2 regions of the Rhodococcus sp. NPDC003318 genome follow, and region 1 is predicted to be linked to the other one. Evidence: riboswitches for the same ligand, from Rfam matches in the RefSeq annotation. Region 1 holds a riboswitch; the other holds the start of a gene.
What was found. Region 1 has a riboswitch for S-adenosylmethionine ahead of ACFYVR_RS10690 (bifunctional o-acetylhomoserine/o-acetylserine sulfhydrylase). Riboswitches for the same ligand answer to the same signal wherever they lie in the genome.

Region 2: it holds a riboswitch for S-adenosylmethionine, as region 1 does, so the genes downstream of both, ACFYVR_RS08055 (putative leader peptide) here and ACFYVR_RS10690 (bifunctional o-acetylhomoserine/o-acetylserine sulfhydrylase) in region 1, are expected to answer to the same signal.

Annotation. Positions count from the first base shown of each region.
Region 1 covers NZ_JBIAOU010000004.1:266,341-269,543, forward strand. The annotation lists gene ACFYVR_RS10690 (bifunctional o-acetylhomoserine/o-acetylserine sulfhydrylase) at 12-1,319, opposite strand; SAM riboswitch class IV at 1,450-1,563, opposite strand; gene ACFYVR_RS10695 (TIR domain-containing protein) at 1,739-3,203, shown strand, end outside.
Region 2 covers NZ_JBIAOU010000003.1:144,000-147,202, reverse strand. The annotation lists gene ACFYVR_RS08065 (ABC transporter permease) at 1-39, opposite strand, end outside; gene ACFYVR_RS08060 (ABC transporter substrate-binding protein) at 43-1,683, opposite strand; gene ACFYVR_RS08055 (putative leader peptide) at 1,792-1,857, opposite strand; SAM riboswitch class I at 1,883-1,977, opposite strand; gene ACFYVR_RS08050 (NADH:flavin oxidoreductase/NADH oxidase) at 2,154-3,203, shown strand, end outside.

The DNA of each region.
Region 1 (3,203 bases):
GGAGCCGACTGTCAAGACGCCGCCGCCGCGAAACCGGTCTCGAGATCGGCGAGGATGTCGTCGATCCCCTCGATGCCGACGGCCAGGCGAACCAGGCCGGGGGTGACACCGGACGCCAGCTGCTCCTCGGGGGTCAGCTGCGCGTGGGTGGTGGAAGCCGGGTGGATGACGAGCGAACGCACGTCCCCGATGTTAGCGACGTGGCTGTGCAGGGTGAGCGCGTCGACGAACTTCTTGCCCGCCTCGATGCCCCCGGCCAGCTCGAACGCGACGATCGCGCCCGCGCCCTTCGGGGCGAGCTTCTGAGCCCGCTCGTACCAGGGGGAGCTGGGCAGACCGGCGTAGGCGACCGAGGTGACCTCGTCCCGGCCCTGCAGGAACTCCGCGACCCGCTGCGCGTTCTGCACGTGCCGCTCCACCCGCAGGCTCAGCGTCTCGATGCCCTGGCTGATCAGGAACGCGTTGAACGGGGACACCGCCGACCCGAGGTCGCGCAGCAGCTGAACACGCGCCTTGAGCGCGTACGCCGGCGCACCGAGGTCCGCGAACACCACGCCGTGGTAGCTGGGGTCCGGGGTGGTGAAGCCGGGGTGCCTGCCCTGCGTCCAGTCGAAGGTGCCGCCGTCGACGATGACACCGGCGATCGCGGTGCCGTGGCCGCCGAGGTACTTCGTCGCCGAGTGCACCACGATGTCCGCGCCGTGCTCGAGCGGGCGGAGCAGGTACGGGGTGGCGACGGTGTTGTCGACGATCAGCGGGATCCCGGCCGCGTGGGCCACCTCGGAGATGCCGGGGATGTCGAGGACGTCGTTGCGGGGATTGGAGATCGATTCGCCGTAGAACGCGACGGTGTTCGGGCGGACGGCGGCGCGCCACTGCTCGAGATCGTCCGGGTCGTCGACGAACGACACCTCGATGCCCAGCTTCGGCAGGCTGTAGTGGAAGAGGTTGTAGGTGCCGCCGTACAGGCTCGGGCTCGACACCACGTGGGAGCCCGCGCTCGCGATGTTCAGGAGCGCGAACGTCGACGCCGCCTGACCGGACGACAGCAGCAGCGACGCCACGCCACCCTCGAGCGCGGTGATCCGCTGCTCGACCGCGTCCTGCGTCGGGTTCATGATGCGGGTGTAGATGTTGCCGGGCTCGGCGAGACCGAACAGCGCGGCGGCGTGATCGGTGTTGTCGAAGGTGTACGACGTCGTCTGGTAGATCGGCAGTGCACGCGCCTTGGTGGTGGCGTCCGACGTCTGGCCGGCGTGGATCTGCTTGGTCTCGAAGGTCCAGTTGACGGTCGGATCGACAGGAATGTTCTCGCTCATGGGTTGTCTCTACTCCAGGAATGCGGGGGAGAGGGCGCAGCGGCGCCCGGGGCTGCTGGGGCCTATCTGCGACAACAACACATGGTGAACCTCCGGTGGGTCGTGGCCCGGTTGTGGGTCCGTCCCAGCGGACCCGCGCTTGTCCTCCGACTGCCCGGAGGACCAGGTCATCACCCGGGGCACCCCACCGCGGATGGAGGGTTGCCGACCAGCGAGCCGGGGCTTGGCGCTGGCACTCATGACCTGCCAGGGATCTTAGCGGCTCGGGTGGCGTCGTCGACAGCCGGGACTCGACCCGAACTGCTGCGCCGGAGGGCGCTGCCGATTTCCGGGTAGCGGACTACTCGTGACGCGGCAACCCGGACGCGTCACCGTGGACTGACAGCGACCCGTTCCCGAGTGCCCAGTGGTGATCCGCAATGTCGCGCGTGTTCCTCAGTCATTCCAGCCGTGACAACCGGCAGGCGATCGCGCTCAAACACTGGCTGGTCGAGAAGGACCCCGGACTGGCGGACGAGATCTTCCTCGACCTGGACCGTCACACCGGCATCCCCGTCGGCGTGCGCTGGAAGGACGCGCTGACGCGGGCCAACGCGCGCTGTGAAGCAGTGATCTGCCTGCTCTCCCGGCACTGGGACGACTCCCGCGAATGCCAGGCCGAGTACCGGACCTCGGAGAACCTGAACAAGCCGATCTTCTGCGCGCGACTGGAACCACGCGTCGGACGCGAGATCACCGCGGAGTGGCAGCGTTGCGACCTGTTCGGGGAGGGGCCGACCACCGCGATCACGATCGCCGGCGAACCGGAACCCGTCGTGTTCCTGACCGAGGGGCTGGAGCGGCTCTACGACGGGCTGGTGCGGGCCGGGGTCGGTGCGGGTGGCTTCCCGTGGCCGCCGCCGGGCGACCCGGGCCGGGCGCCCTATCGCGGGTGGGAGCCGCTCGACGAGGTCGATGCGGCCGTGTACTTCGGCCGGGACGCGCAACTCGTGCGCAGTCTCGGAGCGCTCCGCGGCATGCGCACCTCGGGCGCCGACACCCTCTTCGTGATCCTCGGCCCGTCGGGGGCCGGGAAGTCGTCGTTCCTCCGAGCGGGCCTGTTGCCGCGACTCGCTCGTGACGACCGGCATTTCCTACCGCTCGACGTCGTCCGGCCCGGGCGACGACCACTGACCGGTGACGGCGGACTCGCGGACGCGGTCCACGCGCTGCGCACCCGGCTCGGCCTGACCCGGCCGACGTTGGGTGAGATCAAGGCGGCCTGCCTCGACGAGGGCGAGCGGCTCGCGCAGTGGCTGCACGAGGCGCAGGACGCGGCGCTCGGCAGGCTGGTCGACGTTCCGGTCGGGATGCCGCCGCCGACGCTCGTGCTGCCCGTGGATCAGGCCGAGGAGTTCTTCGGCGCGGAATCAGGTCCGGAGGCAGCGCAACTCCTCGCCCTGCTCGCGCGACTGCTGGACACCGGCACCGGCACCGGCGCGGCGCTGCCGATGCTCGTGGTCTTCGCGATTCGCTCGGACTGCTACGAGCCGCTGCAGACGGCCCCCGAACTGGCGGCGCTCGGGTCGGTCGTGTTCGACGACCTCAAACCGATGCCCCCGACCCAGTTCAAGGAGGTCGTCGTCGGGCCCGCCGACAGGGCGACCGAGGCCGGCCGGCCGCTCACCGTCGAGCCGGAACTGGTCGACCGGCTGCTCGACGAGTCCACCCACGGTGCGGACACCCTGCCGCTGCTGGCACTGACCCTGTCGCGGCTCTACCGGGACTACGGGGGAGACGGCGACCTCACCGTGGCCGAATACGAGGCGATGGGCGGGATGCGGCAGGTCGTGCAGACCGAGATCGACGCACTGCTCGCCCGCGACCCCGACGAACGGGCGCGGC
Region 2 (3,203 bases), on a different contig from region 1:
GAGCGCCTGCAGGATGCGCGATCCGAGGTAACGAGTCATCGGTTACTCGCTGAGCCAGGTGTCGAAGAACTGCAGACGAGCCGACGCCTCGAACTTCAAGTCCTGCACGGAGCTCGCGGCGCCGATGGCCTGGGAGAGCTCCACCGTCGGCAGGAACAGGCCGTTGTCCAGAATGAGGTTCTGAGCCTGGTCTAGCAGCGCACCGCGCGCAGCGGGATCCGTCGTCCGCAGCTGGTCGGCGAGCGCCTTGTCCAGATCCGGGATCGGACCACGGTTGTTCAGGTTGCGCCCGTCGATCCCGAACGAGGTCCGCAGGATGTCACCGTCGGCCCGAGTGCTGTTGTAGTACACGGCGTCGTAGTTCTTGTCCGACATCCGGGCCGTGAACTCGGCGTTCGACACGAGCGCGAGTTTCAGGTCGACACCGACCTCCCGCAGTTCCTGCTGGACGAGTTCGAGAATCGCCTGGTTGCCGGCGAACACGGCACTGAAGGTGACGGTGAAGCTCAGTGGCTGACCGGCCTTGGTCCGGATGCCGTCCGGACCCGGCACCCAACCGGCGTCGTCGAGGATCTTCTTCGCGGCGTCCGGGTCGTAGGTGACGTCCGCGAGCGGGGTGTAGTCGGGGGTGCGGGACGCGAGCGTCCCGGTGGCGGGCCGGAAGTCGGGGCCGAGCACCGTGTCGACCAGCTCCTGCCTGTTGATCGCCGGGATCACCGCGGCGCGCACGGCCGGGTCGGCGAGGACGCCGCGTGCGACGTTGGGCTGGAATCCGAACGGAATGCCGGGGTTCGGTGTGGTGAGGATACGGCCGCCTGCACCCTCGATCTGCGGTGCGTCCTGCGGCAGCGCGTCGGAGACCGCGTCCAGCTGACCGGACGCGAGAGAACCGCTGCGGACACCGGATTCGGGGACGATGGTGAATTCGATCCTGTCGAGGTAGGCCTCGCCGTCGTGCGCGAACACGTCGGAGCCCCACGCGTAGCCGGCGCGTTTGACGAGGGTCGCCGACTTGTCCTGGACGTAGCTCTCGTAGACGAACGGGCCGGTGCCGGCGAGGTCGCCCGCGCACCGCTGCTCCGCGGACTTCACGACGTCCTTGTCGGAGAGGAATCCGAGCTGGAGGGTGGAGGTGGCTTGCAGGAACTGGGAATTCGGTGCCGAGAACCCGATCTGCACGGTGCGCGGGTCGATGACGGTGGTGCCGGTGTAGCCGGACAGGTAGCTGCCGGCGAGCGCGGCCTTCGCCGGGGTCAGGGTGGTCAGGACGGCGTCGAAGTTCTTCTTCACGGAGTCGGCGGTGAAGGCGGTGCCGTCACTGAACGTCACCCCGTCGCGGAGGTGGAACGTGAACGACGTGGCGTCGGCGTTGACATCCCAGCTCTCGGCGAGCCACGGCTTCAGTTCACCGGTCTCGGGATCCTGGTCGGTGAGCGAGTCCACGATCTGCCGTGCCACGTAAATGGTCTGGTTGGAACCGGACTGGGCCGGGTCCGCGCACGTCGGGGCCTGGGACAGGCCGTAACGCAGGGTGCCGCCGGCCTGCGGAGTGCCGGCCTCCGACGACGTGTCGGACGTGCCCTCCGAGCCGCAGGCGGCCAGTCCGGCGGCCAGGGTCGCGGACGCGACGGCCGCGAGCGCTGCGCGGCGCCGCGACGCGGAGGAAGTAGACGAAAAGAACACCGGGGCTCCATGATCTCGACATGGCACCGGCAGCACCACTGGTGCTGCCGGTGCCGACAAAAGAAGAGGGGGGCGAAAGGAAATGGCCCGGCCTGTGGCCTGGACCGGTCAGCGCCGACAGAGGCCGGCGGAAACGCGACACAGGTCGACATGCAACCGCGCCCACGCGGTCACGAAGCCTTCAGCGGTCACGCACACTCCTCCATCGTTCCCGGCGGTAGCACCCGCACCCGCTTGGGCAGGGGGTTGCTGCGACGTCATCGAGCCGGGTCTCTCGGTCGCTCTGGATGGTCGTCGCCGACGTTAGTGCCCGCACCGCCCGCGACCCACCCTTTCCTTCATCACGATCGGAACCCTTCCCCCGGGTGCCGCAGTGGTCACTAGGCTCGGGTGATCCATGCCCGCGCCGCTCGGAGCACCGCGCGCAGCCGGGCCGCCCCTTCCCCGTACCCCACCGCGAGGCGCCACACATGACCATCCGGGTCGAATCCACGGTCGACACAACCCGATCCGCACGACACCTGTTCGAACCGTTGACCCTGCGTGACGTCACCTTCACGAACCGCATCTGGCTTTCTCCGATGTGTCAGTACTCGGCGGTCGACGGCGTCCCCGGCGACTGGCACCTCACCCACCTGGGTGCACGAGCAGCCGGCGGGTTCGGGCTGGTCGTCGCCGAGGCCACCGCGGTGACGCCGAACGGGCGGATCAGCCCGCAGGACACCGGGCTGTGGAACGACGAGCACACCCGCGCGTGGTCCCGGATCGTCGAATTCGTCCACGGCCGCGGCACCCGCGCCGGCATCCAACTCACCCACGCGGGACGCAAGGCATCCATCCACCGGCCCTGGGACGCCGCGCAGGGCAGTATCCCCGAAGCCGACGGCGGCTGGCCGGGGGTCGGCCCGGACGCGTCGCCCTTCCCCGGACTCGCGGCGCCCCGCGCACTGACCACCGGCGAGATCGCCGGAATCGTGGGCGCATTCGGCGAGTCCGCTCGCCGAGCCGACCAGGCCGGGTTCGACCTGCTCGAGATCCAGGCCGCGCACGGTTTCCTCATCCACTCGTTCCTGTCCCCACTGAGCAATCCCCGCACCGACATCTACGGTGGGTCCGCCGAGGGACGCGTCCGGCTGCTCGCGTCGATCGTCGAGGCGGTCCGGGTGTGGTGGCCCGCGAGCAAGCCGCTGTCGGTCCGTTTCTCCGCGACCGACTGGCTCGACGGCGGACTGACCCCCTCCGACATCGTCGCGATCGCCGAGCGGATCGTTCCGCTCGGCGTCGACCTGATCGACGTGTCCAGCGGCGGCCTGCTGCCCGCGGACATTCCGCTCGAACCGGGCTACCAGGTGCCGCTCGCGCAGCGGATCCGATCCGGCGCCGGGGTCCCGGTCGGCGCGGTCGGCCTGATCGACGACGCCCGGCACGCCGCCCGCATCCTCGACGACGGCAGCGCGGACGTCGTGTTCCTCGGTCGGGCGGCCCTGCGGGACCCGAACTGGCCGCTGCGCGCCGCGAAG